DNA from 3 places in the Janthinobacterium sp. C22 genome. Region 3 is predicted to be linked to each of the others. Evidence: predicted binding sites of a transcription regulator. Region 3 holds the regulator's gene; each other region holds the start of a gene.
The links. Region 3 encodes FNR, which switches genes on or off when oxygen is low (the NO sensors DNR and NnrR bind a similar motif). Its sites were predicted from a motif close to TTGATNNNNATCAA; they were not measured.
Positions count from the first base shown of each region.

Region 1: a site for FNR is predicted at 4,877-4,890, ahead of cqsA (alpha-hydroxyketone-type quorum-sensing autoinducer synthase). Genes of this name have one in related genera too.
Region 2: a site for FNR is predicted at 9,021-9,034, ahead of ACRHIG_RS22490 (bacteriohemerythrin). Genes of this name have one in related genera too.

Region 1 covers NZ_CP193659.1:2,071,741-2,082,374, reverse strand. Annotated here, with positions in the region: partial or broken gene ACRHIG_RS09630 (DNA recombination protein RmuC) at 1-873, opposite strand, end outside; gene ACRHIG_RS09625 (group II truncated hemoglobin) at 879-1,274, opposite strand; gene ACRHIG_RS09620 (MFS transporter) at 1,407-2,675, shown strand; gene ACRHIG_RS09615 (GIY-YIG nuclease family protein) at 2,688-3,035, shown strand; gene ACRHIG_RS09610 (MarR family winged helix-turn-helix transcriptional regulator) at 3,093-3,560, shown strand; gene cqsA (alpha-hydroxyketone-type quorum-sensing autoinducer synthase) at 3,567-4,775, opposite strand; gene ACRHIG_RS09600 (sensor histidine kinase) at 4,975-6,342, shown strand; gene ACRHIG_RS09595 (response regulator) at 6,346-7,353, shown strand; gene ACRHIG_RS09590 (ABC transporter permease) at 7,350-9,881, opposite strand; gene ACRHIG_RS09585 (adenosine deaminase) at 9,904-10,634, opposite strand, start outside.
Region 2 covers NZ_CP193659.1:4,800,213-4,810,846, forward strand. Annotated here, with positions in the region: gene ACRHIG_RS22445 (Crp/Fnr family transcriptional regulator) at 1-307, opposite strand, end outside; partial or broken gene ACRHIG_RS22450 (acyl-CoA synthetase) at 423-2,056, shown strand; gene ACRHIG_RS22455 (MFS transporter) at 2,070-3,476, opposite strand; gene ACRHIG_RS22460 (ribonuclease T2 family protein) at 3,554-4,270, opposite strand; gene ACRHIG_RS22465 (branched-chain amino acid aminotransferase) at 4,341-5,441, opposite strand; gene ACRHIG_RS22470 (PepSY-associated TM helix domain-containing protein) at 5,638-6,633, shown strand; gene ACRHIG_RS22475 (sulfite reductase subunit alpha) at 6,546-8,183, shown strand; gene ACRHIG_RS22480 (hypothetical protein) at 8,319-8,504, shown strand; gene ACRHIG_RS22485 (hypothetical protein) at 8,655-8,810, shown strand; gene ACRHIG_RS22490 (bacteriohemerythrin) at 9,110-9,508, shown strand; gene ACRHIG_RS22495 (hypothetical protein) at 9,516-10,193, opposite strand.
Region 3 covers NZ_CP193659.1:697,631-708,264, forward strand. Annotated here, with positions in the region: gene ACRHIG_RS03135 (DUF8616 domain-containing protein) at 1-856, shown strand, start outside; gene ACRHIG_RS03140 (hypothetical protein) at 853-1,272, shown strand; gene ACRHIG_RS03145 (hypothetical protein) at 1,489-1,860, shown strand; gene modA (molybdate ABC transporter substrate-binding protein) at 2,064-2,822, shown strand; gene modB (molybdate ABC transporter permease subunit) at 2,839-3,510, shown strand; gene ACRHIG_RS03160 (sulfate/molybdate ABC transporter ATP-binding protein) at 3,507-4,217, shown strand; gene ACRHIG_RS03165 (TOBE domain-containing protein) at 4,258-5,025, shown strand; gene ACRHIG_RS03170 (hybrid sensor histidine kinase/response regulator) at 5,104-7,176, opposite strand; gene ACRHIG_RS03175 (cache domain-containing protein) at 7,146-8,177, opposite strand; gene fnr (fumarate/nitrate reduction transcriptional regulator Fnr) at 8,417-9,175, shown strand; gene ACRHIG_RS03185 (FixH family protein) at 9,302-9,826, opposite strand; gene ccoG (cytochrome c oxidase accessory protein CcoG) at 9,881-10,634, opposite strand, start outside.

The DNA of each region.
Region 1 (10,634 bases), 1.4 Mb from region 3:
CCGCATCGGCCCGCTCGGCTGCCTCGACCAGGCGTTCGTATTGTTCCTTGGGGAATTTCGCGTCGATGGGCATCCACACGGGCGCGCCGCCCTCGACCATGCCCGGCAACTTCAAGGCGAACTCCACGCGCGCGCCGGTCCCAGGCACCGTTTCCACGTTCTTCGCATACTGGTCGACAGTGAGTACCTGCTCCAGCAGCATTTCCAGCTGCACCTCGCCCCACGTTCCCCGCGTCTTGACGTTGGTGAGCACCCGCTTCAGGTCGCCCACACCGAGCGCCAGCTGCTGCATTTCGCCGAGTCCCTGGTGGACCTTTTCCAGCCGCTCCGACACTTGCTGGAACGAGGCGGAAAGCCGCGTTTCCAGGGTGGCGTGCAGTTTCTCGTCGACCGTCTTGCGCATTTCTTCCAGGCGCGCGCCATTGTCGGCCTGCAAGTCGCGGATCTTGTTTTCCAGGGTGGCGCGCACTTCCAGCATGCGCTGCGCATTCGATTCCGTCAGCTGGGCCAGGGTCTGGTTGGTACTTTCGGCAAAGCGCGCCAGGCTTTGCGCCTGCTCCTCGCGCCCGACCTTGCCCTGCGCCTGCATCTGCGTGCGCAGGCTGTCGAGCTGCTGCAGGGTCGCCGCCTGGAATTGCGCCAGGCCGGCCGCCAGGTCTTGCCGCGTCGCTTGCGCCGATGCCTGCAATTGCAGCCGCACTTCGCGCTCGACCCGGTCGATGCGTTCCAGGCTTTGCTGCTGGTGCTGCTGCACCAGCGCCAGGGTGGTGGCGCCATCGCCGGCCGCGCCACGGGGCGCAGCAGCAGCAAGAGCAACAAGGCGATGGCGGCGATGGCGGCGCCCAGCAGGCTGTAGAACTCGATAGGACTCATGGGTGTCAGTCAGGTTTGTTGCGCATCCAGTCGGCCGTCTGATAGAACGATTCCATCAGGCGCACGCGCAAGGATTCTTCGATGCCCGTGTCTTCCATGGCCCAGGCCATGGCGCGCAGCCACTGGTCGCGCTCGCTGGTGCCGATGGCATACGGCAAATGACGGGCGCGCAGGCGCGGGTGGCCGAATTTCTCGATGTACAAATCCGGCCCGCCCATCCAGCCCGTCAGGAAGAAATACAGCTTGTCGCGCGAACCGTCCGTCGAGGGCGGATGCATGACGCGGATGCCGGCGAACTCGGCTTCGAGTTCCATCAGGTCATAAAAACGGTCGACCATTTCGCGCAGCACGGGGGCGCCGCCGATGGTCTCGTACAGGGTGGGGGCAGTGGTATCAGTCATGGCCGCCATGATAGCGCAAGCATCGGCGCGCCATGCAGCACCAGCGCTCCCTGCCGCAATAAACAGCAATATACTTGACCACTCAAGCTTTTATCAACTACTATGCAATTTTTAAACATGGACAAGACGAACATGCCAACCGCCACAGACACTGATTTGCTGCGCAATACCAACTTCCGCTGGCTGCTGGGCGGCGGCCTCGTTTCCATGCTGGGCGACCAGTTCAGCCTGCTGGCCCTGCCCTGGCTCGTACTGATCCTGACGGGCGATAGCCTCAGCCTCGGCCTCGCCGTGGCCCTGATGGGCGCCCCGCGCGCCGTGCTCATCTTGCTGGGCGGCACCATCGCCGACCGCTACTCGCCCCGGCGCGTACTGCTGATCAGCAAATATGCGAACGCCGCCATCCTGCTGGTACTGGCGGGACTGCTGTGGCTGGACCAGGCCAGCCTGGCGCTCGCGTATGCGGCCGCGCTGGCACTGGGCATCGCATCCGCCTTCGGCATCCCGGCCGGCACGGCCATCCTGCCGCAAGCCGTGCCGGCAGCATCGTTGCAGAAAGCCAATGGCTTGCAGATGGGTGTGCGCCAACTGTCCCTGCTGGCCGGTCCCCTGCTGGCAGCGCTCGTGCTGGGCGCCCACGATGGCGGGCAGCACACCTCCATGGCGGCACTGGCCGCCGCGTTTGCCATCGATGCGCTGACGTTTGTGTTTTCCGCCTGGACCTTGCGCCAAGTCAGGCTGCGGCCCCTGGCTGCGGCTGCCGCGCCGCAAGGCATGTGGCGCGATATGGCGGCGGGCCTGGCCATGGTGTGGCGCGACTTGCCTCTGCGCAGCTGTTATGCCTACTGGGCAGTTGTAGCCTTCTTCGTCATGGGGCCGCTGCAAGTGGCCTTGCCCGTGCTGGCCAGCGAGCGCCTGCACGGCGCCGCGGCGCTGGGCTTGCTGATGGGCGCGCACGGCGCCGGCACCTTGGCCGGCATGCTGTCCTCCAGCCTGGGCGGCGCCTGGCTGCGCCGCCATTTCGGCGCCACCTTGCTGCTCGTCGACGCCGTCGTGGGCTGCCTGCTGATGGCGCTGGGACAGATCAGCACGGCCTGGCAGGGCGCGGCCTTGCTGGCCGTCACGGGTCTGCTGTCCGGCTATGTGCAGGTGGCCATCTTTACGTGGATACAGCGGCGCGTGGCGCCCGCCATGCTGGGCCGGGCGATGGCGCTGTTCATGGGCATCTTCCTGGGACTGGCGCCCCTGTCGGCGGCAGCCACGGGCGCGCTGCTGCGCCACCTGAGCGTAGGCGAGCTGTTCTGCGGCGGCGGCGCCCTGCTGCTGGCGGCCGCCATCGCCGCCGCCCTGTTCACGGATATTGCCCACATCGCAACCACCGATTACGTCACCCAAGCTTAAGGAAGTCACAACATGGATAAAACACAGCAAGCAGCCTTGAAAGCAGCTTACCGGCAACAAGCGCCCGCGCTGGGCATCCTCGCGCTGCGCCACCTGCCCAGCGGATGCACCCTGCTCGAACGCAGCCGCAACGCGCCCGGCACGCTGAACCGCCACCGCTTCGAACTCACGCTGGGCACGCACCGCAACGCCCGCCTGCAGGCGGACTGGCGGCGCGACGGTGCGGCGGCTTTCCGCTTCGACATCATTGACACCGTCGATCAATCCGACGATCCCGCCTTCGATGCGGACGCCGAGCTGGCCGCCCTGCTGGCCCTGCACCGGGCGCAACTGCTGGAACAAGGGCAATCCCTGTATTGAGCGGCCATGCTTTACACTTGCGCACTCAAGCACTGCGCAGCCAACACAAGGAAAACCATGACCGATCACCCTTCCCCGCCGCCGGACGGCGCCAGCGCGCTGGACTTTTGCCTGCGCCTGGCGCGCGCCCAGGCGCTCATCGTGCGCCGCTTCGACAGCATCCTGGGCAATCTGCATGGCCTGAGTTTCAGCGATTACCAATTGCTGTACCACTTGCAGCGGGCGCCCGGCGGGCGCCTGCGCCGCATCGACCTGGCCGAGCGCCTGGCGCTGACGGCGTCCGGCATCACGCGCTCGCTGATGCCGCTGGAAAAGATCGGCCTGGTGGCGCGCCAGGCCGACCAACGCGATGCGCGCGTCGGCTATGCCGCCATCACCGAGGCGGGACTGGCATTGCTGGCGCACGCGAATACGACGGCGCAGGCGCTGGGCCAGGAATTGCTGGGCACCGCCAGCGCGGACCAGCTGGCGCCCCTGTCCATGCTGCTGGGAACGATCGCCGGCAAGCAGCCCGCCAACGGCTGACGCGCGCTACACCAGCGCCAGCTTGCGCAGGCGCCGCGTCGATGGCCAGCGCGCCATGCCCGTCTCGTCGCGGATGGCGGCGCAGGCGGCCAGCACCCTTGCGCATTCGTCCTCGCGCAGGCCCGCGTTCAGGGTCAGGCGCACCAGCGAACGGTTCTTCGGCGTGGCCGGCGCACAGAAGACGGCGCCGTAGATGCCGTGCCGCTCCAGCGCCTTGCGCAGGAGCAAGGTATCGGGTTCGCTGCCCGCTTCCAGCGCAATGATCTGCTCGGTGCCGTCGCTGACGTTGTAGCCGAGATCCATCAAGCCCTGGCGCAGCTGCACGCTGTGGCGGCGCAGGGCGGCGCGGCGGGCGTCGGCGGCGCGGATGAAATCGAGCGCCGCATCGAACCAGGCCAGCTCGTGTTCCAGCAGGCAGGAACTGAAGATGGCGGGCCGCGAGGCGGACAAAAAGTAACCCTTGAAGCGGGCCGAACAGGTAATCAGCCCCGCCCGGCCCGCGAACGCCTTGGCCAGCGACGCCGTGCGGAAATGCACGCGCCCGGCCAGGCCCAGCTCCACCACCAGGCCCGCGCCCTGCGGCCCGTGCGTGCCCAGCGAGTGCGACTCGTCGACGATCAGCATGCTGCCGCTGCGCTCGGCGATTTCCACCATGTCCAGCAAGGGCGCCACGCTGCCGTTGGTGCTGTACAGCGCATCGACGACGATGATGCCGGGGCCGTGCTTGTCGAGCTGGCGCTGCAGGTGGGCGCCATCGTTGTGCAGGAAGGCGACGGGCACGGCTTGCGCCGATTGCACGCCCTCCCACAGCGAAGCGTGCGCCTGCATGTCCAGGTACACGGGGATGCCGGGCCCGGCCAGGCTTTGCAGCAAGCCCACATTGGCGGCCCAGCCCGACTGCGCCAGCACGCACGCTTCGCTGCCGAGAAAATCCGCCAGCTTGCGTTCGAGCCGGTGCTGGCGGCTGCCCTCCTGCAGGAACACGGACGACATCAGCATGGCGCCGCCGTCCTGCAAGACGCGCGCCTGGGCCGCCAGCAGGGCCGCCTCGCCGGCGATGTTCAGATAGTCATTGCCAGCGAGCATCACGGCACCTGCCGGCACAGCTTGCCATTCGTGCAGGTGTTCGCCGCCAAGCAGCTTCTCGACGCGCTCGACGTAGTGCTCATCCATGCGCGCGCGCACGAAGGCAGGCATCAGCTGCTCGGCGTGGATGGCGCGGGACGACAGGGGGAAATGGCGTGTGACATAGGGACTCCTGATTGGTTGCGGTGGGAACTACCGCGTCCAACATGCGCGAGCCATCCGGCAAGAGATTGATACAGCTCAACAGTTATGCCGATATTCTGCTGATAGGGCGGGAACCCGCCGATGATGTTGTATTGACACGCCTCAACGAACACGCCCCCTGACCATGATGCATGCGCAGTCCCCTTCCGGAATACGGTGGCAAGGCAAGCTGCTCCAGCCTTTCCTGCATTTCCACGACGCCATCGAACACACGCCCGTGCGGCGCGCCCAGGTGCGCGCCCTGGCGCTCATCGGTGCGCTGGGCATGCCCCTGTACTACGCGCTATGGCATTATTTCTTTCCGCAAGAATACGAATCGCTGCTGCTGCGCACCGTGGCGGCGCTGCTGTTCCTGCCCGCGCTATGGCCTGACCGCGTCAGCAACACCTGGTTCAGCGTCTACCTGTTCCTGGGGCTGACCTTCGAACTGCCGTTTTTCTTCACGTATATGTTCCTGATGAACCACGCTTCGGCGCTGTGGGTACATTCGCTGCTGGTGGCGCTGATCGTGCTGTTTCACTTCGATACGCGCATCGCCGTCCTCGCCTATCTGAGCGGCACCGTGCTGGCCTGCCTGGCGTTTGCCGTGGCCGGCGATCCCGCCTTTTTGCTCAGCCGCGACGTCTTGCAGCAATTGCCCGTGCACTGGTTCACGATTGCCGTGCTGTCCGTCGTCAAGGTGGGGCGCCATGTGGGTGCGCAGGAAAAGCTGGCCGGACTGGCTGCCGGGCTGGGCAGCGTGGCGCACGAATTGCGCACGCCCCTCGTCAGCGTCGAGGCGAACGTGCGCGGGCTGCAACGGGGGCTGCAGCAAAGGGGGCAGCATGGGGAGCAGCAAGGGGCGCAGCAAGGGACGCAGAAAAACCCGCAAGGCCAGCCGCCCGATGCGGACAGCCTGGACGCGCTGGCGCGCATCCGCTTCGAAGTGCGCCATATGCACCACATGATCGATCTGTTCCTGCTCAGCGCCAGCGCCGTCAACCGCAAGCTCGAAGCGAACGAGACGGTCGCCATGCACGACAGCGTGACGGCCGTCCTGCGCCGCTACCCGTTTACCAGCACGGCGCAGCGCGACATCGTCAAGGTCGACGTGCGCGCCGACTTCAGCTTTTCCGGCCAGTCCGAACTGTGCGTGGTCATCCTGCTGAACTTGCTGCGCAATGCCTTGAAAGGCATCCAGCGCGCCGGCAAGGGCCGCGTGCGCATCGTCATCGATGGCGCGCGGCCCGTGCCGCGCCTGCTGTTCATCGATACGGGCTGCGGCATCGCGGCCAGCCGGTTGCCGCTGATCTTCGACCGTTTCTATTCCTATCCCTCGCACAACGGCAGCGGCATCGGCCTGGCCCTGTGCCGGCAAATCATGCAAGCCTGGCATGCGCGCATCAGTTGCGTCGCGCGCGAAGGCGCGTATGCCATCTTCGTGCTGGAGTTTCCGCAGACACACGCCAGCACCAGGCACAGCCGTTTTCCATCCATCCACCGCGCGAGGTGACGCATGCAACTGCCCGTCTACACCCATCCGACCCTGACCGTATTGATCGACGACAGCGATTCCTTCCTGAAAAGCCTGGCGTTCCAGCTCGATCCCGGCCTGGCGCGCAAGACGTTCCACGACACCAGCAGCGCGCTGCACTGGCTGCGCCACAGCACGCAGCCGGGCGAAACGCCGCTGCACGTCAACTTCGACACGCAAAACCTGCCGCCCGACCAGTGCAACGTGGCGCTCGACATCGAACGCATCTGGCGCATCAGCGGCCAGGCGCAGCGCTTTGCCGTGCCCTCCGTGCTGGTGGTCGATTACTCGATGCCGCAGATGAATGGCCTGGAATTTTGCCAGGCCGTGCGCGACTTGCCGTGCAAGAAGATTTTATTTACGGGCGCGGCCGACGAAAAGGTGGCCGTGACGGCCTTCAACCGGGGCTTGATCGACCGCTACATCAAGAAGAGCGACGACGATGCGCTCGACATCCTGGAACAGGAAATCGTCAGCCTGCAAGGCGAATTCTTCCTGCAGCAAACGGAGACCGTGCGCGACCTGCTGATGCTGCACGACTACAGTTTCCTGCAAGACGAGGCGCTGGCCGCCGTGGTGCACGAGCTGTGCAAGCGTCACGGCTTCGTCGAGTTCTATATCTTTCCCAATCCCAGCGGCATCCTGTTCTTCACGCGCGACGGCCATGCCAAGCTGATGATCATCGAGACGGAGCGCAGCCTGCACACGCAGTACGAAATGGCGCGCGACAGCGACGCACCGGGGTCGCTGCTGCTGGCCCTGCTGGAAATGCGCGTGATCCCGTACTTTTCCGACGCCGACAGCGACGGCATGTATGCGGCGCACATCGGCGAAAACTGGTTCCGCTATTGCGCCGCCCCCACCATCTGCCTGGGCCGCGTGACGTATTTCTGGGCCCTGTTCGACGTGCCGGCGCACCAGCTGGGGCAGCCGGTCATGTCCTACGCGCAATTTCTACGCGCGGGCGCGGGCGACAGCGTCAGTGTTTAGCCTTCCCGTAAGGTCTGTAGCGGCGGATGTTTCAGGACATTGCGCAAACCCAGCCAGCCTCCGGCGATGGCGCACAGGGCGCCGGCCAGCAGGCCGAAGGCCCACACGCCCGGTGCGAAGCTCCAGGCGAACTTGAACTGGTACGTGGCCAGGGCCCAGCCCATGGCGGCCGCGCCCGAGGCGGCCAGCAGGCCGGCCAGCGCGCCGACGAGGGAAAACTCGATCAGCTGCGCCTGGGCCAGCTGGCGCCGCGTGGCGCCCAGGGCGCGCAGCAGGCCCGCTTCGCGCGTGCGCTCGTCCTGCGAACCCATCAAGGCCGCATACAGCACCAGCAAGCCCGAGGCCAGGGTAAAGGCAAACAGGAATTCGACGGCCGTCACCACCTGGTCCAGCACGCCCTGTATCTGTTTCAGCACGCCGCCCACGTCGACCACCGTCAGGTTCGGATACTCGCGCAGCAGGGCGTTGCCCAGGTCCGCCTGCGCGGGCGGCAGGTGAAACGCCGTGATCCACGTCTGCGGCGTGTCCGCCATGGCGGCCGGATTGATGATGACAAAGAAATTGACGCGCATCGAGCCCCATTCCAGCTTGCGCAAACTCGTGATCGCGGCTTCCACGGGCTGACCGGCGATGTCGAAACGCAGCTTGTCGCCCAGTTTCAGCTTCAAGGTCTTGGCGATGCCCTCTTCCACCGACGCCTCCGCCGGCGCGCCGGGCTTGTCGCTGAACCACTTGCCGGCCACGAGCTTGTTTTCTTCCTGCATGGCGGCCATCGTCGACAGATTGAATTCGCGGTCGGCCAGGCCCTTGGCGCGGTCATCCTCGTACGTGCTTTCCGTGATGGCGTTGCCGTTCACGGCCACCAGCCGGCCCCGTATCATCGGATACAAGGGCGCATTGGCCACGCCGGCCTGCGCCAGGCGCGCGGCGATCGGGTCTTTCTGCTCGGGCAGGATATTGATCATGAAGCGGTTCGGCGCATCGGGCGGCGTGGCGTTGCGCCAGGCCACCATCAGGTCGCCGCGCACCACCGTCAGCAGCAGCAAGGCCATCAGGCCCAGGGCCAGCGACACCACCTGGATGACGGTGGCGCCCGGCCGGCGCTGCAAGGACGTGACGGCGAAGCGCCAGCCCTGGTGCTTGAAGGCGCCGCGCAGGGTTTTCAGCGACTTGATGCCCAGCCAGCCGGCCAGGGCGAACAGGCCGAAGCCGCCGAGGAAACCGGCCGCCGTCAGCAAGGCCAGTTTCACGTCGCCCGCCTGCCACAACAGCAGCACGACGAAGGCGGCGATGCCGAGCCCGTAGGTGGCCAGGGCCAGCGCCTGCGGCGGTTCCTGTTCGCGGCGGATCACGCGGTTATGGGGGACATTGCGCAACTGCAAAATCGGCGGCAGGGCAAAGCCCAGCAAGAGCAGCATGCCGGTGGCCACGCCCTGCAGCGCGGGCAGCAGGGACACGGGTGGCAAGTCGCTCTGCACCAGCTTGCCCAACAGCTCCAGCAGCACCAGGTGGCCGCCGAAGCCCACCAGCACGCCGATCACGCTGCCCACCAGGCCGACGAGCAGGAATTCGATCACGTACATGGCCGTCACCTGGTTTTGCGTCAGGCCCAGGCAGCGCAGCATGGCGCAGGCATCGAGGTGGCGCAGCATGAAGCGGCGCGCCGCCATCGCCACGGCGACGGCCGCCAGCATGGCCGACAGCAGGCCGACGAGCGACAGGAAACGGTCGGCGCGGTCCAAGGTCGACTGCATCTGCGGGCTGCCCGACTCCAGCGATTCGATGCGCACGCCTTTGATGGACTGCGCCTTGATCTGGCTTTCCAGCCAGGCTTGATATTGCGCAAGCTCGGCCGCCTTGGCGGGCGGCGCCGACAGCAGCAGCCGGTACGACACGCGCGAGCCGTTCTGCACCAGCGCCGTGGCGGCCAGGTCGCTCAAGGGCAGCATCACGCGGGGGGCGAAGTTCAAAAACGATGCGCCGCGGTCCGGTTCGCTGGCGATCAGCTGCGTGACGGTGAACGCCTTGTCGCCCAGGGTCAGGGTGTCGCCCAGCTTCGCGTTCAGGCTGGAAAGTATCGCCGCATCGACCCACAGCGTGCCGGGCGCCGGCACCTGATCTGTCGGCTGGCCCACGGCATCCTGCGCTTCGCTCGGTTTGGTGGTGATTTTCAGCTTGCCCCGCTGCGGGTAGCCGGGCGAGACGGCCTTGATGGACGCCAGCTGCGAGATCGACTGCTCGCCCTCGCCCGCCTGCGCCATGCTGGGAAACGTCACCGTGTCGGCCAGGATAAAACCGCGCCTCTGCGCTTCGGCGCGCCAGGCCGCATTGACGGGCTGGTCGGCGTTGATGACGAGGTCGGCCCCCAGCAGCTGGTGCGCGTCGCGGTTCAGGCCCGCGCGCAGGCGGTCGACGAAGAAGCCGACGGCCGACAGGGCCGCCACGGCCACGATCAGCGCGACGAGCAGGAAACGCAGTTGCCCGGCGCGCCAGTCGCGGCCGGTCATTTTCAGGGAGAGGCGGAACATGGGCGGCGGGTCTTTATGCTGGTTACTGCGTGGCGCCGTGGGCGGTGGCGTGCTGCGCGAAATACGCATCGACGGTGGCAAGGAAAGCGTCTTTCTGCGCCTGCGGCAGGAAGGCGGCGATGAAACCGTTGCGCGCCAGGCGCTGCGCGTGGGACAAGCCCAGCGGCAAGGCATCGAAGATGGCGTCGAAGTTGTCGTTCATGTAGCCGCCGAAATACGCGGGATCGTCCGAGTTCACCGTCACCAGCAGGCCGGCGTCGAGCAATTGCACCAGATTGTGGTCATGCATCTGGTCGAACACGCGCAGCTTGGTGTTCGACAGGGGGCACACGGTGAGCGCGATCTGTTCGCGCGCCAGGCGGGCCGTCAGTTCCGCGTCCTCCAGGCAGCGCACGCCATGGTCGATGCGTTCGACTTTCAAGTCGTCGAGCGCCGTGCGGATGTAGGCTGGCGGGCCTTCCTCGCCCGCGTGGGCCACCAGGTGCAGGCCCAGTTCGCGGCAACGGGCAAACACGCGCGAGAACTTCTCGGGCGGATTGCCCACTTCCGACGAGTCGAGGCCGATGCCGATGAACTTGTCGCGGTGCGGCAGCGCGTCTTCCAGGGTCTCGAACGCCTCTGCCTCGCTCAAATGGCGCAGGAAGCACAGGATCAGGGTCGCGCTGACGGGGCTGTCCTGGCAGGCACGGTGGATGCCGTCGATCACATCGGCCATCGGCACGCCGCGCGCCGTGTGCGTTTGCGGGTCGAAGA
Region 2 (10,634 bases), 2.6 Mb from region 3:
CCACGTCATAGCGGCGCAGTTCGCGCTTGAGCACGCTGCCCTCGCCGCACCAGCCGCCGGCCGGCACGCCGGAAAACGTGGCGCCGCGCCCATCGGCGTTGTAGACGGCCAGCTTGATCAAGCCCGTGTGCACGCCGATCCAGTGCGCCGACGGTTCGCCGCGCCGCGTGATGAAGGTGCCCGCCTCGAAATGCCGGAGCACGCTGCCGGCGCGCAACAGAGTCTGATGCCGCGCGTCGAGCGCCGGGAACCAGTCGTGGCTGTCGAGTTCCGGCATTGCAAGGTCTACACTATCGTTGCTGTCCATTCCATCCTTCAGACTTGTCACTAAGATGACAGTGATTTTCCAGCGCCGGTGCTATGCTCACCCCTATCAATCCCGAAACAGGGAGCTGCAGAATTTTATTTAACAGGAGACAAGCATGACTGCTGATTTCAACACGGGCCTCGGCAAAAACAGCGCCAACTACGCCGCCCTCACCCCGCTCGACTATATCGCCAGGGCAGCCGCAGTATATGGCAATCGCCTGGCAATTGCACATGGCAGCCTGCGCCAGACGTGGCGCGAAACGTATGCGCGCACGCGCCGCCTGGCGTCAAGCCTGATCAAGCTGGGCGTGGGCACGGGCGACACGGTGGCCGTGATGCTGCCGAACACGCCCGCCATGGTAGAAGCGAGCTTTGGCGTCCCCATGGCCGGCGCCGTCCTCAATGCGCTCAATATCCGCCTCGACCTGGCCTCGCTGACCTTCATGCTGCGCCACGGCCAGGCGAAAGTCTTGCTGGCCGACACGGAATTTGCCGAGCTGGCACGCCAGATGGCGGCGCAGATTCCCGGCTTGCGCGTGATCCAGGTCAACGACGTGCTGGGACCGGAAGTGGACGCGTTTTCAGACCTCGACTACGAAACCTTGCTGGCCGGGGGCGACCCCGATTACGACTGGCAGCCGCCTGCCGACGAGTGGGACGCCATCGCCCTCAACTACACGTCCGGCACCACGGGCGACCCGAAAGGCGTGGTCTACCACCACCGCGGCGCGGCATTGAATGCCCTGTCGAACATCTTGGAATGGGACATGCCCAAGCATGCCGTGTATCTGTGGACCTTGCCGATGTTCCACTGCAACGGCTGGTGCTTCCCGTGGACCGTGGCCGCCCGCGCGGGCGTGAACGTGTGCCTGCGCAAGTTCGAGCCCAAGCTCGTGTTCGACCTGATGCGCGAATTGCGCATCACCCACTATTGCGCGGCGCCCATCGTGCATGCGGCGCTGGCCAACGCGCCCGCCAACTGGCGCGACGGCATAGCCTGGACCGTGCGCGGCATGGTGGCCGGCGCGCCGCCGCCGGCGGCCATGGTGGCGAAGATCGAAGCCATGGGCTTTGACTTGATCCATTCGTATGGCTTGACGGAAGTGTATGGCCCCGCCGCCATCTGCGCCGAACAGGACGAGTGGACGGCCCTGAGCCAGGAAGAGCGCGCCGTACTCAAATCGCGCCAGGGCGTGCGCTACCACTTGCAAAGCGCCGTCGCCGTGCTCGACCCGGAAACCATGCAGCCCGTGGCGGCCGATGGCGAACAGATCGGCGAGATCATGTTCCGTGGCAACATCTGCATGAAGGGTTACTTAAAAATGAAAAGGCGACGCAGGAAGCGTTCGCGGGCGGCTGGTTCCACACGGGCGACCTCGGTGTCATGTATCCGGACGGCTACATCAAGCTGAAGGACCGCAGCAAGGACATCATCATTTCCGGCGGCGAGAACATTTCCAGCGTGGAAGTGGAAGATGCGCTGTACCATCACCCGCAAGTGCTGGCCGCCGCCGTCATCGCCCAGCCCGACGAGAAATGGGGCGAGACGCCGTGCGCGTTCGTCGAACTGCGCGAAGGCGCGACGGTGACGGAAGCGGAATTGATCGCCTTCTGCAAGAACAACCTGGCCGGCTTCAAGGTGCCGAAAGCCATATATTTCGGCCCCCTGCCCCGCACGTCGACGGGCAAGATCCAGAAGTTCGAATTGCGCAAGCGCATGCACTCAGACAAGGCCATCGACGTCTGATTCTTGTGATAAATTAACCGCCCTTGCCCGACAGCCACGCCGGCTGCGCCACCGCCAGGCGCGCAAAGCTGGCGATGCTGGCCACGGCGGCGAACCCTGCCGCCAGGCACAGCGCATACGTCGTGCCCCGGCTGGCCGACACAGTGAAGCAATACGCGACCAGCGCCGCGCCCGTCGCCTGCCCGATCAGGCGCGAGGTGGCTACCACGCCGCTGGCGCCGCCTGCCCGTTCGGGCGGCGCGCTGCCCATGATGGCTTTCAGGTTCGGCGCCTGGAAGAAGCCGAAACCGATGCCGCACAAGGCCATGCGCCAGCCGATGTCGAACGCACTCGGATGCGCCGGTATCCACACGAGGGTCAGCAAGCCGCCCGCCAGCGCCGCGAGACCAATGCCGCCCAGCACGCCCGGCGAGTATCGGTCGCTCAGGCGCCCGGCCACGGGCGCCATCACGGCCACCAGCGCGGCCCACGGCGTCATCAAGAATCCCGTCTCGACGGGAGAACGGCCCAGGGTCACTTCAAAATAGAATGGCAGCGAGACGAAGGCCAGGCCCTGCGCGGCAAACGTGCAGATGGCCGTCAGCGACGACAGCAAGAACAGGGGACGGCGGAACAGGTCGATCGGCAGCATCGGCGCCGCATGTCCCGCCTGGCGGCGTAGCAGCAACATAAAAAAGACCACCACGGCCACCAGTTCCGCCAGCAGGACGGCGCTGGACGCGTGATGGGCCGCGTCGCCGAACAGCAAGATGAGCAAGCCGAAGGCGCCCACGTTGTACAGCGCCGTGCGCGCATCGAGCGTGTGGCCGGACAGTTTTGTCGCCGGCAGCATGCGGCTGGCGAGGAAAAAGCCGGCCACGCCCAGCGGCACATTGATGGCGAACAGCCATGGCCACGAGGCCGTCGCCAAAATCAGCGAGGCGGCCGTGGGCCCGATGGCGAACGCGACGGCCACCACCAGCGCATTGTTGCCGAACGCGCGGCCGAGCAAATGTTTCGGGTACAGGGCGCGCAGCAGCGCCGTGTTGACGCTCATCATGGCGCTGGCGCCCACGCCTTGGAACAGGCGCGCCGCCACCAGCGAAGGCAAGGACCAGGCCAGTGCGCAGGCGAGCGAGGCCAAAGTAAATAAAAACATGCCGGAGATAAACACCCGCCGGTAGCCGGCGATTTCGCCGAGGGCGGAAAACGGCAGCAAGGTCGCCACCATGGCCAGCTGGTAGACATTCACGATCCAGACGGAGGCGGCCGGCGTCGTGCGCAGCTCGCTGGCGATGGCCGGCAAGGCCGTGTTGGCGATCGCCGTATCGAGCGAGGCCATGCCCACGCCGATGGCCAGCGCCAGCATGGCCCATAAACGGGCGCCGGGCGGCAAGCCGTCCTCGCCAACCATGACGGGTTGCGTGTGCCGCTGCTGCATAAATACACTACCTGTTCATCTTGCTGATCCGGACAATACACTAACATGTATGTAAGAAACCTGCAGGACTGGCAAGCTTACTTCTGGCAGTCGATCACTTTAAAATCTTTCGAATAACAGATGCGCAACTCGCCCGAGTGCTTTTCATAGCCGAGCCAGCGGCCCTTCAGCTGCGGGTTGTGCTGCTTCATCCACTGGAACAGTTCGTTTTTCGGCATGGTGCCGTCCGGCAACTTCAAGGCCTGGAACAGTTCGCGTTCCTTTTCGAAATACTGCTTGGCCGTATCGAAATCGCAGGCGCCATGCTTTTCCCATTCGCCCTGCAGCAAGGCTTCGCCGGGCTGCATGCACATGTACGGCAAAATGTCCGACGGCGCCAGCTTCGGCAAATTGCCCTTGCAATAGCGCGGATGCAGTTCCGTCCTGCGCGGCGGCGTCACTGAAATGTCTTCGCAGGTGGCCGGATTGGCCGACTGCGCCCACAAACCATGCACGATCCAGCCGAAGTGGTTGCTCTCGGCGCACTGGAAGGCGGCCTTCTTCGACACTGCGCCACGGCGGCGCTGGCTGTCGCAAAAGCCGGGCGACCACGACAGTGCCAGCATGAAGTAATCGGTGGGCACGTTCGTGCTTTGCTTGTAGCAGGTGTTTTTCTCGTCCGACGGCTTGACGTCGTAATCGTAGTAGCTGACGTTGCGGGGAATGGCGCAGGCGGCATCGGCCGCGTGGACGGCACCTGCCGACAGGCTGAGGAAAACGGCGGCCAAGGCAGGCAGGATAGAGCGAATTTTCATCGTATTTCCTTCAAGATATAAAAACGCCGGCAACTGGGTGCCGGCGCGGTAGTGAAATTACACCATCAACTTAGCAGACGGTATGCATCCAGCCATGCGTATCCGGTGCCGTGCCATGCTGCAGACCCAGCAGGGCTTCGCGCAGGGCCAGGGTGACGGCGCCGTTTTCATTGTTGTTGATGGTCATTTCAAAGCCGTTGGCCTTGGCCACGCCCACGGGCGTGATGACGGCGGCCGTGCCGCAGGCGAACACTTCGGTCATGCGACCCGAGGCGATGTCGTCGCGCCATTGCTGGACGGACAATTTACGCTCTTCCGTCGCATAGCCGAGGTCTTTCGCCATTTCCAGCAGGCTGCGGCGGGTAATGCCTGGCAGCAAGGTGCCCGTCAATTCCGGCGTCACGACGGTGATCTTCTCGCCATCCTTGTAGACGAAGAACAGATTCATGCCGCCCATCTCTTCGATGAATTCGCGGTGCACGGCGTCGAGCCACACGACCTGGTCGCAGCCCTTCTCTTGCGCTTGCGACTGGGCCATCAGGCTGGCCGCGTAGTTGCCCGCGCACTTGGCTTCACCCGTGCCGCCCGGCGCGGCGCGCACGAAGTCTTCGCTGATCCACACGGTGACGGGTTTCACGCCTTTCGGGAAGTAGGCGCCGGCCGGCGAGGCGAACAGCACGAACAGGTATTCTTCCGATGGGCGCACACCCAGGTAGGGGTCGGTGGCGATCATCAGCGGACGCATGTACAGGCTCTCGCCCGTGTTCTTCGGCACCCAGTTGCGGTCTTGCGCGATCAGCGCGTCGCCCGCTTCCAGGAACAGCTCGACGGGAATGGCCGGCATGGCCAGGCGCGCGGCGCTGCGGTTGAAGCGCTCGGCATTCTGTTCCGGACGGAAAGTCTTGATGCTGCCATCGGGCTGGGCAAACGCTTTATAACCTTCGAAGATGGCCTGGCCGTAGTGCAGGGACGACGCGGACGGGTCCAGCATCAGCGGGCCGTAAGCCTTCAGTTCGCCCTGCTGCCACTTGCCGTCGCGGTAAGGAATCACCACCATGTGGTCCGTGAAGATGCGGCCGAAGGCGGGATTGACCATGCGCGCGGCGCGCTCGGCGTCGGACAAGGGGTGGGCGGACGGGGTGACGACGAGATTCGGTGTGGAAGTGGTCATGGCAGCAATGGGAACTAGTGAACAGTATCCCTATTGTAGCGCCTATAGGGCCTGATCAGGCAAACGTGGATGGGGCCCGTCCCGCGAAAATAGGGCGCCACCATTTGCGAATGATTCTCGTTTGCGTTACCATGTCAGCCTTCCTTCTTCCCCGCCATGCCTGACGCCCCGCATGGCGGCGCTATCGAAAGCCGCCATGACGACCTCCTCCCTGCCACACTCCCTGCCGCGCGCCGGCGCCGATGAGGCGCCGGAAACCGGCCAGCGGCGCCAGCTTGCCGCCGTCGCGCAACAACGGCGCTGGCACTGGAACTGGAAGCAGCTGTGGTTTCAATTGCACTGGTTCATCGGCATCACGGCCGGCACGGTGCTGGTAATCATCGGCCTGAGCGGCGCCACCCTGGCCTTCAAGGATGAACTGCTCGATGTCATGAACCCCGGCGTGCGCCATGTTCCCGTGGAAACGCGCGCCCCGCTGACGCCGGCCCAGCTCGCAAGCATCGCCGCGGCCGAACGCGGCCAGCGCGTCGCCTCGGTCACCGTGTATGCAGAAGCGGGCGCGGCGCCGCGGCTGTTCTTCGCGCCAAAAAACGGCCAGCGGCGCGGCGAGTCCATTTATCTGCACCCGTACACGGGCGCGACCCAGCCGGCGCTGGCGGGCGCGGCATTTTTCGAGTGGACGGAATCGCTGCACCGCTGGCTGCTGCTGCCGCGCGATCCGGGCCGGCAAGTGGCGGGCGCGCTGGCCCTGTGCCTGCTGGGCCTGGCACTCTCCGGCCTGTACCTGCGCTGGCCCCGCCGCCCGCTGGACTGGCGCACGTGGCTGACCTTCGACCCGGCATTAAAAGGCCGCTCCTTTTTGTGGAATCTGCACGCCGTGGCCGGCACCTGGTGCCTGGTGGTCTATGTGGCGCTGACCCTGACGGGCATTTACTGGAGCTATGACGTAGTGCGCGACAATATCGACGCCTGGGCCGGCAAGCCCCGCGCACGGCGCAGGCGCCCACGAAAAAGGGTTCAGCTAAGAAAGATGCACCGCCCGTCGACATCGGCCTGGCCTGGACCAGCTTCCAGCGGCACGCCCCCGGCTGGACCCTGGCCACCGTGCGCCTGCCCGTGCGCCCCGGCGAAGCCGTGCAATTCACGTGGCTGGCCAGCGATGCGCCGCACGAACGGGCGCGCAGCCGCATGAGCATTGCGCCGGCCGACGGCACGCGCACGGAAAACGAACCGTACAGCCAGCAGGCGCTGGGGGCACGCCTCGTCAACATCATTTATCCGCTGCACATGGGCACGTATTTTGGCTTGCCCGGCCGCATCATCGTCACCCTGGCCAGCCTGGGCCTGCCCCTGTTCGCCGTTACGGGCTGGATGCTGTACCTGGGCCGCCGCAAAGCCAAGCGGGCCGTGCAGGCGCAGCGCGCGCTGCTGGGCGCCGGCGCGCCGGGCAAGACGGACACGGACTTGCCCACCCTGGTAGCCTACGCCAGCCAGTCGGGACAGGCCGAGCGCCTGGCTTTGGCAAGCGCGCGCGCCCTCCAGCAGGCGGGCGTGGCCGTCGACGTGCAGTCGCTGGAGCAGCTTGATCCCGCGCAATTGCGCCAGTATGAACGGGCACTGATCGTCGCCAGCACCTTTGGCGAAGGCGAGGCGCCGGACGGCACGCGCCGCTTCGCGCGCCTGCTGCAGCAAACGGCGGGCACGCCGCTGGCCGGCCTGGATTTCGGCATGCTGGCCCTGGGCGACCGCCACTACAGCGCCTTCTGCGGCTTTGGCCATGCGCTGGAACAGCAATTGCGCGCGCTGGGCGCCAAGCCTATGTTCCCGCTGATTGAAGTGGACAAGCACGATCCCGCCGCCCTGGCCGCCTGGTCGCAAGCGCTGGCCCGCTGCAGCGGCAGCGCCATCGATGCCATCGGCGTGCAGGAAGAGGCATCGTATGCAGAGTGGCGCCTGGCGCGCCGCGTGCTGCTGAACCCGGGCAGCCTGGGCGGCGAACTGCATGAAATCACCTTGACGGGTCCGATCGATGCCAGCTGGGAAGCGGGCGCGCTGGCGGAAATCATCGGGTGCAACGCGGATGGCAGCGAAGGCGACGCGCAAGGTGAGCACAAAGCCCCGCATGCGCCGCGCAGCTATTCGCTCGCGTCGCTGCCGTCCGATGGCGAACTGCAATTGCTGGTGCGCCAGGAACGCCACGCGGGCGGCGAAAACGGGGGCTACGGCGTCTGTTCCGGCTGGCTCACGCGCTTCGCGCCGCTGGGTAGTCCCATCCGCCTGCGCCTGCAAGCCAATCCTGCCTTCGCCCCCGCCCTGGTCGACATGCCCTGCATTTATATCGGCAACGGTTCCGGCCTGGCCGGCCTGCGGGCGCACCTGCGCGCGCGCCAGCGGGCGGGGCTGGCCCGCAACTGGCTGCTGTTCGGCGAGCGCCAGCAAGCTGTTGACAGCGTCTGCGGCGAAGAGTTGCAAGGCTGGCTGGACGCTGGCCACCTGGCGCGCCTGGACCTGGTCTTTTCGCGCGACGGCAACGATGGCGGCAAACGCGAATACGTGCAGGACCGCCTGCGCGCCAACGCCGGCGAGCTGCGCGGCTGGCTGGCGCAAGGCGCCATCGTCTACGTGTGCGGCAGCCTGCAAGGCATGGCGACGGGAATCGATGCTGTACTGCAAGAAGTGCTGGGCCAGGACGGCCTCGACGCCCTGCTGGCGGCCGGACGCTACCGCCGCGACGTGTATTGATCTGCATCAGCCCGCCGCCGGCACCGCCCGGCTATGTGGGCAGGCGCACGGTCATGGCCAGCCATCGGACTACAGTGGGGGCATCGCGGCATGGCAACATGCGCGCCGCCCCACCCACTGTCTGCGAGGCTAGCCATGAAAAACCCCTGGATGAGCATGTACCTGAGCGCCGCCAACCGCATCGCCAACACGGCGCGCGGCCATGCGACGGCCGCCGTCAAGCGCGAGGCGGCGAAAAATACGCGGCAATTGACGCAAGTGTGGTTCGACTCCTTCCTGCCTCCCGCGGGCAAGCCACGGCGCAGCCGCAAGGCAAAATAAGAGCCGTCACGATCGGCAACTGGTGCAGTGCATCACAGCAACTAGTTGAAGTTTCAATCAGATGAACTAAACTGCAAGCATGGTAGTACATAGGACGTGACCGGCAGGCGCCGCATCCCCGCGCCGCCGCCGGGACACCGGGAGACGACCATGTTGACGCTCAAAGTGCTGCTCTGCCTTGCCTTGTCGGCCCTGATGCTCGTGCCCCTCGTGCTGCGCGACGCGATGCAGACGTCGGCCGGGCAGCAGATGCAGGTGCCGAATGTGGATGCGCAGGGCATGTGGGCCCACTGGCCCAAGCAGTAATACGCGCGGCTGAGGGCAGTTGAACAAGCGCGCCGCTGGCTGCGTTGCTTTGACTTGCCGTACTAGCGTACTGTCTGCGTCAAAGACGCCTTGCCGGCGGCGTTTTTCAGCGGCGCTCGCTAGTGGTGTTCAGCTTTAAAAACCGCTTTGTTGCGGGTGGGAATTTGTTCTCTTCGCCGGCGGCTTTCCTGATCCCCTCTTCACCATACTTTGATCCAGATCATGGATTTCGCCCTTCGCTGCGCCCACACTGGAACAGTCCGTTTCGCACCGCGGCGGACTTAACGGGGAGCATCCGCATGGGTAAATCGTATTGGAAAGAGGAGATGGCGCTGGGCGTTCCCGCCATCGACGAGGCGCATGAGGCGCTGTTTCAGGAGCTGGCGCGGCTGGGGCAATTGAGCGACCAGCATTTCAGCGTGGCGTTTCGCGACCTGATCGCGGCAGTCGAACGCGATTTCCGCGAGGAAGAGGATTTGATGGAACAAATCGGCTTTCCCTCGCTGGCGAATCACCGCGAACAGCATGCGCGCGTCCTCAGCGGCTTGCACCATGCCTGGGCCGCCGTCGATGAAGGCGACCTGGAACAGGGCCGCCATGCGCTGTCGCTGTTGCCGCAATGGCTGATCTTCCACCAGGCCACCATGGACCTGGCCCTGGCGGCGGCGCTGGAACTGGTGCAGCGCCAGCCTAACTAGCAGTTAATTACAGCAACAGCACCGTCGCCTGCTCGGGCAAGACCACGCGGTAGTGTCCCGGATATTTGTCTTCGCCGTCGAAAATCTTGCAAAACACGGGCTGGTTGATGTCGTTGACGGCCGCCTCGTTCATGGGCAGGGTGGCGATCAGCTGTTCGCCATCCATCAACTGCAAGGCGCTGCCCCGCTCGGCCGCGCAAAAGGCCAGCGCTTGCACGTCGCTGGCGAACGGCCGCTTGTACCACGGCGTAATGGCCCGCACGGCGCGGCGGGCGTCGTGCAGGACTTGCCCCACGCGCGTGACGTTCCAGGCATCGCGCGCCACGGACGGCTGCAGCACGATATTGGCCGTCAGTTCGCCCCTGCCCTTGTTCACCAAAAACGTGCCATCCTGCGCGGCGATATCATCGTTGAGCGGCACGACAAACACGCCGCCGGCCGACACCTTGACCGGCACGGGGGCGCCATTGCCTTGCAAGGCCACGCGCACGTCGTCGATGGTGGCGCTCAGCTTGGCAGGAATCAGGCGCAGGGCCATGACCACGCTGCCGCTCGACACTTGCCACACTTTCCGGGCCGTCAGATAACTGTCGCGGTAAGCCGTGAAACGCACACGCGGCGCCTTGGCGTCGCTGCTGGCCGTGATCGTCACCGTCTGCGATGGCAGGGCTTCCTCTGCGCTCACCGCCGGCGCTGGCGCAGCGGGCGTGGCCGGCGCAAGGGGGCGGAACGACTGCGGCGGCGGGCGGCGCGCTGGCGCTCTGCAGCGGCGCGGGCACGGCCGGCGGCGCGTGCTCCTGGGCCTGGCCCAGCGACACGACACACAACCATCCGGCACAGGCGATCCATGTACGCATGCATTTCTTTCATTAAGGAAAATATTTTGTCAGCGCCTGCATTATCGCAGAAGGCCGGACGATGCGCCGCCCTTGGGCTGCCTGCGCTCCGCCACCTGCACTATTTTGGTGCGCGCGCTTGATTATTTGGCAAATACCCATTATATTGATAATGATTCTTATTCACAAATCATGACAGGAATCATGCACGACCTTTCCGCCGCCATGCGCGGGCGGAACTGCTATCCGAGCCAGATCCCGGGCCAGCGTCACGCCATCCCCCCAGCCAC
Region 3 (10,634 bases):
TGGTGGCATCACGCAAGCCATTTATGGTCCAGGCGGTGAACTGCTGGCTGAAATTGGAGCGCAAACCAGTCATTATTTCTGGTTCAATGGCGAGATGATCGGCATGGCGCGTGCCAACCAGGTTTATTTTAGCCATAACGACCACCTGGGCCGTCCCGAAGTCATGAGCAATGCCAGCGGTGCTGTCGTATGGCGCGCCGCCAATGCCGCATTTGACCGCACCGTCATCGTCGACACAATTGGCGGCTTGAATATCGGATTCCCGGGCCAGTACTACGATGCCGAATCGGGCCTGTGGTACAACTGGCACCGCTACTACGATGCATCGCTGGGACGGTATTTGCAGAGTGATCCGATCGGGTTGGCGGGAGGGATGAATACCTATGCCTACGTCGGGGGCAATCCACTTAGCAATATTGACCCATCGGGGCTGGCAGATCTGAATCTGTTTAATCCGAACGGTCTATATCATGACACGGTTACTTATCCTGGTGGAAATGCGTGGTCTGTGCCTTGGGCATATACCGTGGCCGGTCACGGAAATCCGGGCAATATGGAGGATCGCCGCGATGGTATCAAGCCGATTTTTGCCAACGATCTCGCAAACATGATTCGCAATGATCCCAATTGGAAAGGTCAGCCTGTCATCCTGGGGGCGTGTAATACTGGCGTCAGCCGTAATGGCAAGCCATCATTTGCGCAGCAGGTGGCCAACAAACTTGGCGTCGATGTGACAGCACCGATGGATTTTAGCTGGTACGCTCGGTCAGGCATGCTGGGCGCTGGCCCTTATCCAAGCGGACCACCGATTGGCCAGCCAGGACCCTGGAAATCATTTTCACCCATACGCCAATGAAAATACTTACCTTGTTAATCTGTCTGCTGATTGGCCTGTGTAGTGGATACTGGTTCTTAAAAAAAGAGCGGGATGCAATGGCCGTCAGTCCAACTGTGGAATTCAATTTGACGCCGCGAGATATCGCGAGCCTGGAAGCGCGCTCGCTTGGTGGAGATTGCGGGGCGGCTTATCAGCTTGCCAGATACCATAGCAATTTCACGCTGAAATCTGAAGAAGCCATTCGCTGGTTTCGTTTGGCGGTCAGATGTCCCGATATCAATCCCAAGGTGGAATTGATTGCTTTACTAATCGGTGACAAGAATCCGGCACATAGGGAGGAAATCAGGCAGCTGATTCAAGAGATAGGCAAGACTGATCTTCCCGCTGCCAAGCGAGCCGAAGAAGCTGTGCAAGCTGCGGACGGCGGCAAGTAAATCTGTGGTTGGACAATAGCTTACTGACTTATTCAGTGAGCTTGATCAACTCGTGTCCGCGTGCTACCACCGCACGCGGACCGGTAACATGCAGAGTATGAGTGCCGAAGGAGAATGGTCACGAGAATTGCCGTGCTCTAGGAAACAAGCAGATGGATCTTGGCAAGCCCGGCACGTCGTGATGTTTTGGTCCTTGCAATGCAGGAGGCTGAGGCCATGAAGCTGGCAATAAAACTAGGCACAGGCGCCGTTCTGCTGGTTCTTTTTGCGTATTGGGTCATGCAGGAGCGGCGTACGAGCGGTGAGGAACCTGTCGTTACGCCACTGGCACAGCGGGCGATCGATGGCGATGGGCAGGTCATTGCCGAACTGCGCCAGGAATATCTGGAGAAAGGCGAAGTCTCCACAGCGAATTACTGGCTGTATGCGGGAGCGCTGCGCGGAAATGCCGAATTGGTGGAGGAATATGCGCAACGGTTTGCGGCGATGCCGGAAGACAGGCAGGCGGCGCAAGTACAAAGTATCAGGACAAGTTCCGCATCGCCTGCGCAAAAACAGGCATTGCTGGAGAGACTGGGGAAGAATTGATCGCCTAATTCGAGCGACGAAATTGACCGGCTATGTGTTGTCACACTTCATCGGCGTACCGCAGCCGGCCTGTCCTCTCCCGGCGCTGGCTGCATTTTTCCTCATTTGCTCTTTGCCATTGCTTGATCCATGCGATGGCAGAACGCTATATATAAGTGTATATTACGCTCCTTGTTCACCGTTCACTTTACAAGGATACGATCATGCGCCTCACCTCCCTCGCCCGCCTGCTTGGCGCCGCCCTGTTCGCCACCGCCGCTACCTCCGCCCTTGCCGGCGAAGTGGTGGTGTCGGCCGCGGCCAGCCTGACGAATGCGTTCAAGGATGCGGCGCAAAGCTACGAGGCGCAGTATCCGGGCAGCAAGGTGTCCTTGAACTTCGCCGCCTCGGGCGTGCTGCTGCAGCAGATCGTCAAGGGCGCGCCCGTGGACGTGTTTGCCTCGGCCGACCAGGAAACCATGGATGCGGCGCAAAAGCAGGGCCTGGTATTGCCGGCCGACCGCATGGACTTCGTCGGCAACAGCCTGGTGCTGATCGTGCCGCACGATAGCAAGCTGGGCATCAAGGCTTTGGCCGACCTGGCGCACAAGGGCGTGACCCGCGTGGCCATCGCCAACCCGGCCAGCGTGCCCGTCGGCCGTTACTCCGAAGGCGCGCTGAAGAAGGCGAAGCTGTGGGACGCCGTGCAAGCGAAGGCCATCGGCACGCAGAACGTGCGCCAGTCGCTCGATTACGTGGCGCGCGGCGAAGTCGATGCGGGCTTTGTCTACGCCACCGATGCGGCCATCATGAAGGATAAAGTGAACGTGGTGCTGGAGGTGCCGCTCGACGCACCCGTGCTGTACCCGATCGCCACCATCAAGGGCAGCGGCAATGCGGCCGAAGCGAAGCGCTTCGTCAGCTATCTGCAGACGGCGCCGGCACAAGCCATCCTGGCCAAATACGGGTTTAAAAAGCCATAAAGTAGAACGACTGCACATGGATATCGCCTGGACCGCGCTGGCCCTGTCGCTGAAAGTTGCGGCCTGGGCCACGGCGCTCAATTTGTTGCTCGGCATCGGTACGGGCTATCTGCTGGCGCGCACGCGTTTTCCCGGGCGCGAGCTGCTCGACGCCCTGTTGACCCTGCCGATGGTGATGCCGCCCACCGTGCTTGGCTATTACCTGCTGGTGCTGCTGGGGCGGCGCGGCACCCTGGGCGTCTGGCTGCAGGACAACTTCGGCATCAATCTGATCTTTACGTGGCAGGGCGCCGTGATCGCCTCCACCGTCGTCGCCTTTCCCCTCGTCTTCAAGCCCGCGCGCGCCGCCTTCGAAGCCGTCGACGGCCAGCTCGAGCAGGCGGCTCGCGTGCTGGGCATCTCCGAAATGGCGATTTTCTTCCGCGTCACCTTGCCGCTGGCCTGGCGCGGCATCCTCGCCGGCGTGCTGCTGGGATTCGTGCGCGCGCTGGGCGAATTCGGCGCGACCCTGATGGTGGCTGGCAGCATTCCCGGCAAGACGCAGACTTTATCCGTCGCCGTGTATGAAGCCGTGCAGGCGGGCCAGGACGACGTGGCCAACACCCTGGTGCTGATCACCTCGGCCGTGTGCATCGTGGTGCTGCTGTCGGCTGGCCGCCTGGCGCCCGGGCGCATCGCTCATAAATGACCGCTATGCAACTCGACCTCGACATTCGCGCCACCTTGCGCTCCGGCAAACGCCGCTTCGACCTGCAGGTGCAATGCACCTCAGGCAGCCAGCGCATCGCCATGTATGGCCCGTCCGGCGCCGGCAAGAGCATGACCCTGAAAGCCATTGCCGGACTGTTTACACCGGACGCGGGCCATATCCGCCTGAACGGGCGCACCCTGTTCGATTCGGCCGCCGGCATCAACTTGCCGCCGCAGCAGCGCAATATCGCCTACCTGTTCCAGGATTACGCGCTGTTTCCGCACCTGACGGTGCGCCAGAACGTGGGCTTCGGCCTGGCGCGCGGCTGGTTCAATCCCCGCGCGCGCGAAAAATTGCAGAAGGTCGAGCATTGGCTCGACGCGTTTCACTTGCAGGAACTGGCGCACCAGTTCCCCGACGAGTTGTCCGGAGGCCAGCGCCAACGGGTGGCGCTGGCGAGGGCGCTCGTGGCCGAGCCAGACGCGTTGCTGCTCGACGAGCCGTTCGCCGCCCTCGATCCGGCCCTGCGTGTCAAAATGCGCCTGGAACTGAGCCAGTGGCAGCAGCGCCTGGACGTGCCCATGATCCTGATCACCCATGATCCGGAAGATGCGCGCATCCTGGGCGAGCATGTGCTGTACTTGCGCGACGGACAGATCGATAACAGGGAAGAACACATGGCATTGGGTGAACGCATTGGATAAATCAGCGGCAGCGGAAATCGGCCTGCAAGGCTCGGTATGGATGACGGTGGGCGGCGAGCACCTGGGCGGCGCCGGCCGGGTGGAATTGCTGGGCGCGATCGCCGAATGCGGCTCCATCACGCAGGCGGCCAAGCTTGTGAAGATGAGCTACAAGGCGGCCTGGGACGCCATCGACGCGATGAACAACCTGGCGGGTGAGCCGCTGGTTGAGCGCTTGACGGGCGGCAAGGGCGGCGGCGGCACGCGCCTGACGCAGCGTGGGCGCCAGCTGGTCGACAATTTCCGCATCATCGAGCGCGAGCATGCCCGCTACCTGCGCCAGCTGGGCAGCCAGGCGGAAGGCATCGCAGACGATCTTTTACTCATACGGAGAATGGCCATGAAAACCACGGCACGCAATCAATTCCTGGGCAAGGTGGCCGAACTGAAACAGGGTGCCGTCAACGACGAAGTCACCCTGGAATTACCGGGTGGACAGCACATCGTGGCCATTGTCACGCAAGGCAGCAGCGCCAGCCTGGGCCTGGTGCCGGGCGCGGAAGCGTTTGCGCTGATCAAGGCGTCGTCGATCATCCTCGTGGCCGACAGCGCAGGGGCGCGCTTCTCCGCGCGCAACCAGCTGGCCGGGCTGGTGACGCGCGTGCAGACGGGCGCCGTGAACACGGAAGTGGTGCTGGACTTGCCGCGCGGCGGCACCATCGCCGCCATCATCACCAATCAGAGCAGCACCGAGCTGGGTATTGAGATCGGCAGCAAGGTGACGGCGATTTTCAAGGCCTCCAGCGTGATCCTGGGCGTGCCGGCGTAAATGGGGTAGGTCGGATTAGCGCGCAAGCGCGTAATCCGACAAGGTTCCGGGGTCTGACCCCGGTTTTACGTTGCAGGCTTAATCTTTCAGCCTGGACAACCAATCCGCTGCCGCCGCCAGCGCCTGTTCCAGCTCCTGCGCCGTCTGCGCCAGCAGCGCCGGCACCTCGTCGAGCCGGCCCGCATCGATGGCTTCCTCGGTGGCGAAGGCGGCGCGGATCAGGCGTTTCGTGCCCAGGGTGCCGACGGAGCCGCGCACGCTGTGCAGGATGCGCGCCACGTCGCTGTGGCGGCCGGTCTGCAACGCCGTTTCGGCGTCGCGCACGGGCGTCATGCCCTTGTTCAGCGCGTCTTCCACCATGCGCCGCAGCACGCCGCGCCCTTTCGCGTCGCGCCCCATCACGCGCATCAGCGGCGCCATGGAAAACACTTCCTCATCGGCGACGGGCGCCGGCCCGGCCGTCTGCACTGGCGGGCGCTTGGGCAGGTGGCGCAGGATGACTTCCATCATCTCTTCCACCACCACGGGCTTGGCGATGAAATCGCTGATGCCGGCCGTCATGCAGCGTTCGCGCTCGGACGCCAGCACGCCGGCCGTCATGGCGATCACGGGCAGGCTCAAGCGCAGTTCCGTGCGGATGATGTGGGTGGCGCTGAAACCATCCATGACGGGCATCTGCATGTCCATCAGCACGATGTCGTAGCGCAGCGCTTCCGTGCGCAGCCGTTCCACGGCTTGCAAGCCGTCGCCCACCACGTCCAGGGTGGCGCCCATGTGTTCGAGGATGCCGCGCGCCACGGCCTGGTTCAGGTGGTTGTCCTCCACCAGCAGGAAATGCACGCCGGCCAGTTCCGTGCCCAGCGGCTGGTGCAGGATGCGCTGCTCGCCGCCGTCGTGCTTGGCAATCAGCGCCTGGTGCAGGGCATCGAACAGGCTCGAGCCCGTGATCGGTTTCATCAGCACGACGTCGGCCTCGGCCGCGCTGGAGATTTCCTCCAGGTGGTTGCGGGCGAAGGCGTTGACCATCACCACGATGGGCTGGCGCTGGCCGGCGGCCGCCTGGCGGATGGCCTTGGCCGTGGCCAGGCCGTCCATCACGGGCATGTGCCAGTCGGCCAGCACCACGTCGTACGGTTGCTGCTGCGCCAGGCGTTCGCGGTACAGTTCGATGGCGGCAAAGCCGGAGTCCACTTCGTCGGCCAGCCAGCCCCATGCCTCGATCAGCTTGACGATCAGTTCGCGCGTGGTGCGGTTGTCGTCGGCCACCAGCAGGCGCAGCTGGCCCAGGGTGGGCGTGCGCCGCGTTTCGGCCGGCTGCGCCAGCATGTCGAACGGCACGCTGAACCAGAAGCGGCTGCCCTTGCCTTCGCTGCTGGCGACGGCGATGTCGCCGCCCATCATGTGGATCAGCTGTTTGCTGATGGCCAGGCCCAGGCCCGTGCCGCCGAAGCGCCGCGTGATGCTCTGGTCGCCCTGCGAAAACGCGGCAAACAGCTGCTGTTGCTGCAGTTCCGTCATGCCGATGCCCGTGTCGCGCACTTCGAAGCGTAGCCAGGCGCGCCCGTTCTCTTTCTCGGCCAGGCTGACGGCCACCACCACTTCGCCGCTCTCGGTAAACTTGATGGCGTTGCCGGCCAGGTTGACGAGGATTTGCTGCAGCCGCTGGGCGTCGCCCACGAGGCGGCGCGGCACATCGGGCTCGACGGCAATCGCCAGTTCCAGCTCCTTTTCGCCCGCATTCATGGTCATCGTCGTGGCCAGCGTGTTCATGACCTCGTCGAGGTCGAATTCGACGGGCGACAATTCCATGCGGCGCGCCTCGATCTTCGAATAATCGAGCACGTCGTTGAGGATGCCCAGCAGCGACTGGCCCGCCACGCGCACCATGGTCAGATACTTGCGCTGTTCCGTATCGAGCTTGGTATTGCCCAGCAAATACACCATGCCCAGCACGGCATTGAGGGGCGTGCGGATTTCATGGCTCATGTTGGCCACGAAATCGCTCTTCGCGCGGTTGGCCGCCTCGGCCCGGTCGCGCTCCTGTTCCAGCTCCGCCGCGCGCGATTCGAGTTCCTGCTGCAGCCGGTCGCGTTCGCTCATCAGGCCGTTGAAGGCTTCCGTCAGCTCGCCGATCTCGTCGCGCTGCTGCACGGGAACGGGGTGAAACGGCTGCCGCTGGTGCGCAGCGCCTGCAGGGTGTCGCGCAGGCGCACCAGGGGCGACAGCAGGCGTACGGTGACCCAGCCCAGCACGGCTGCGGCCAGCAGCGAGGCGAGGATGCTCCACAGCACCAGCCGGTACAGCACGCCGTCGAACGGTTCGAAGGCGTCGTCGAGGGGCAGCGAGGCGGCCAGCAGCCAGTTCACCGATTTCAGGCGCTTGAAGCTGTTGACGGCCGTGATGCCGCGGCTGTTGGTGCTGACCATGCTGCCTTCGCCATCGTCCTTCAGCAGCTGAGTGGTCGTCAGGTTGGCGTTCGGCAGGCGCGGCTGCAGCAAACGGCTGGTATCGGGGTGCAGCACGTAGCGCGGCACGGCGCCGCGCGTGAGGATGAAGTAATAGCCGCTCTTGCCGATCTTTTCCGAGCGCAAACGCCCCAGCAGGTTGTCCTTGTACAGGCGCAGCACGCCGATCACCACGCCGGCCACCTGGCCGTCGGCGGCCAGCACGGGCGCCACCATCTGCACGATGGGCATGCCGCTCGATTTGCCCAGCATCGGCTCGGTGATCATGGGCTGGCGCGTGCGCAGCACGGTCTGGAAATACTCGCGCTCGGCGACGTTGATGCCGGCGCGCCCCGCCACTTCCGGCATGTCGGCCACGACGGCGCCGTGCGCGTCGAGCACCAGCACGTCGTCGAACAGCACCAGCATCGAGCGGCGCGAATAGTATTCGCGCAACTGGGCGGGCTGGGCGATCAGTTCCGGCGGCTGCTGCCGGGCCGTCAGGGTGACGATCTGCAGCAGCATCCCCAGCTTGTCGTCGAGCTCGGCGGCGGTGCGGCTGATCAGGGACGACTGCTGGCTCAGCAGTACCCGGGTGAAATCGTCGCGCATGTGCTGCACCTGGATCATGGTGACCAGCGCGATCATGGCGATCGAGGTCAGGCTGGTGGCCAGCGCGACTTTTGCTTTGATGCCGAGAGGCTTCATGATTTCCTTTTCAGTACCGGGCGGCACAGGCGGCAAATAATGCTGTCAGGAATTTTCCTATCAATACCCCAGCTTGGCAAGCGCCGCCACGCAAATTGCCCTCTCCGCATGGGCTTTTGACGATGTTGCCATATAATTAAAGGCGGGACGTCGTTTATTCGGTGAAATTGCGGTGAAATTGGCACACGGCAACCCTGTATGCAGTAAACTTGTTGTTGCATTTTCTAAAAGGTACCGACATGACTGAAGCGCTACTCACTCCAACCTTGCCCACAGTGACCGTGGAAGCGTTGCGTGCGCGATGCTCGACCTGCAGCATGCATCAATTGTGCCTGCCGATGGGCCTCGATGTGGGCGACATGGACAGGCTGGACCAGATCATCGGCCGCCGCCGCAAGATCGTGCGCGGCGCCTCGCTGTTCCGCATCGGCGACTCGTTCCAGAACCTGTACGCGATCCGCCTGGGCCACTTCAAGACCTACCAGATCAATCCGGGCGGCGAAGAGCAGGTGACGGGTTTCCAGATGGCTGGCGAACTGCTGGGCATGGACGCCATCAGCGCCGACCGCCACCACTGTAATGCGGTGGCCCTGGAAGACAGCGAAGTGTGTGAAATCCCGTTTTCCAGCCTGGAACAATTGCTGGGCAACATGCCGACCCTGCTGCGCCATTTCCACCGCATGATGAGCCAGGAAATCACGCGCGAGCAAAGCGTGATGCTGTTGCTGGGCAATATGCAGGCGACGCAGCGCTTTGCCGCCTTCATCGTCAACCTGGCGTCGCGCTATGAAGCGCGCGGCTATTCGAGCAGTAAATTCCAGTTGCGCATGTCGCGCGAGGAAATCGGCAACTACCTGGGCCTGACCATCGAAAGCGTCAGCCGTTTATTGTCGAAATTCAAGAAGGAAGGCTGGCTGCGCGTCTCCAACCGAGAGATCGAGATCCTGCAGCCGGCGAAATTGAAGGCCATTACGGCCGGCACGGACGTCTGCAAATAACAGCACCGTCAAAACCTACTGCGCGTCGCGCTTTGCGGCCTGCGATGCTCGCTGTGCTCTAGCACAGCTGCGCTTCTCAGCCACAAATCACTGCCGCTCGCTACGGTTTTTTCCCGGCGCTGTACGTTATAGCTCTTCATCCGCGTGCAGCGCGATGCTGCGTTGCAGCGGCCAGGTCCAGATACCGGACAGGCGCCACTCGCGCTTGTCATTTTCCACCAGCACCTGCCAGCGGCTGCGTTCGAGCATCGGCAGCGCCACGGAAAAATTGCCGGCCGCATCGGGCTGCACCAGCAGCTTGATATCCTTTTCCGGCAGGGTCGCATGCGCCAGGTGCAGCAGCAAAGGCCTCTGGTACGCCTTGCCGAAGCTGTGCACGGAACCGCTCAGGCGCGCTGCGGCGACGTCATACGCCAGGGTCGTATCCATGGCCAGGTCGCTGGCGATCGTGTCGCGCTTCAAATCCTGGTTGATGGCCTTGCCCTGCTTGTAATAGTCGCCCACCACCAGCGCATCGGGTTGTGTAAACGCGATATAACCCATGAAGCTGCCGACGACCACGGACAGGCCGGGACCGATCATCAGCAGCCATGGCCAGCGGTGCTTGTACCACGGGGCAACGGGGGCTTGCAGTTTCAGACTGTCGGACATGCTATTTCTCCTGTGTAAATGGCCGGCCCCCATGCGGGGACCGGCCTTCCTGCATTAGCGCGGCACGATGAAGACCGCGCTTTCGCGCACGTGCAGCGACGGGTCGTCCAGCGAGTGCAATTCGATTGCAATCTTGTTCGAACCCTTCTCGCCGACGCCGTGCGGCACGCGCAGGCGGATCGGCCAGCCCAGCGTTTCCGTCGGCTGCAACGTCACTTCCTCGCGTGTCAGCAAGGTCAGGCCCGGCAAGCCGGATGCGCTGATTTTGAAATGCTGGCTTTGCTCGGAGGTGTTCATGATCTGCAGGCGGTAGACGTTTTCGATCATGCCGTCTTCCACTTCGCGTCCCATCGAACCGCGGTCGCGGATCACGTCCATTTTCAGCGGCGTGCGCAGGGCCAGCGAAGTACACACGGCGATGATGATCAGGGCCAGGATGGAAGTGTAGATCAGCACGCGCGGGCGCATGGCGCGCTGGCGGATCTGCTTCGAATTGAAGTTGTTTTCCATCGCATGGTCGGTGCTGTAGCGTATCAGGCCACGCGGCCGTTCGACCTTGTCCATCACGGTATTGCAGGCATCGACGCAGGCGGCGCAGCCGATGCATTCATACTGCAGGCCGTTGCGGATATCGATGCCGGTCGGACACACCTGCACGCACAGGGTGCAGTCGATGCAGTCGCCCAGCTTGTCGTTGTTGCCAGCCTTCTTGCTCATGGCGCCGCGTGGTTCGCCGCGCTTGGCATCGTAGGTGATGATCAGCGTGTCCTGGTCGAACATGGCGCTCTGGAAGCGCGCGTAGGGGCAC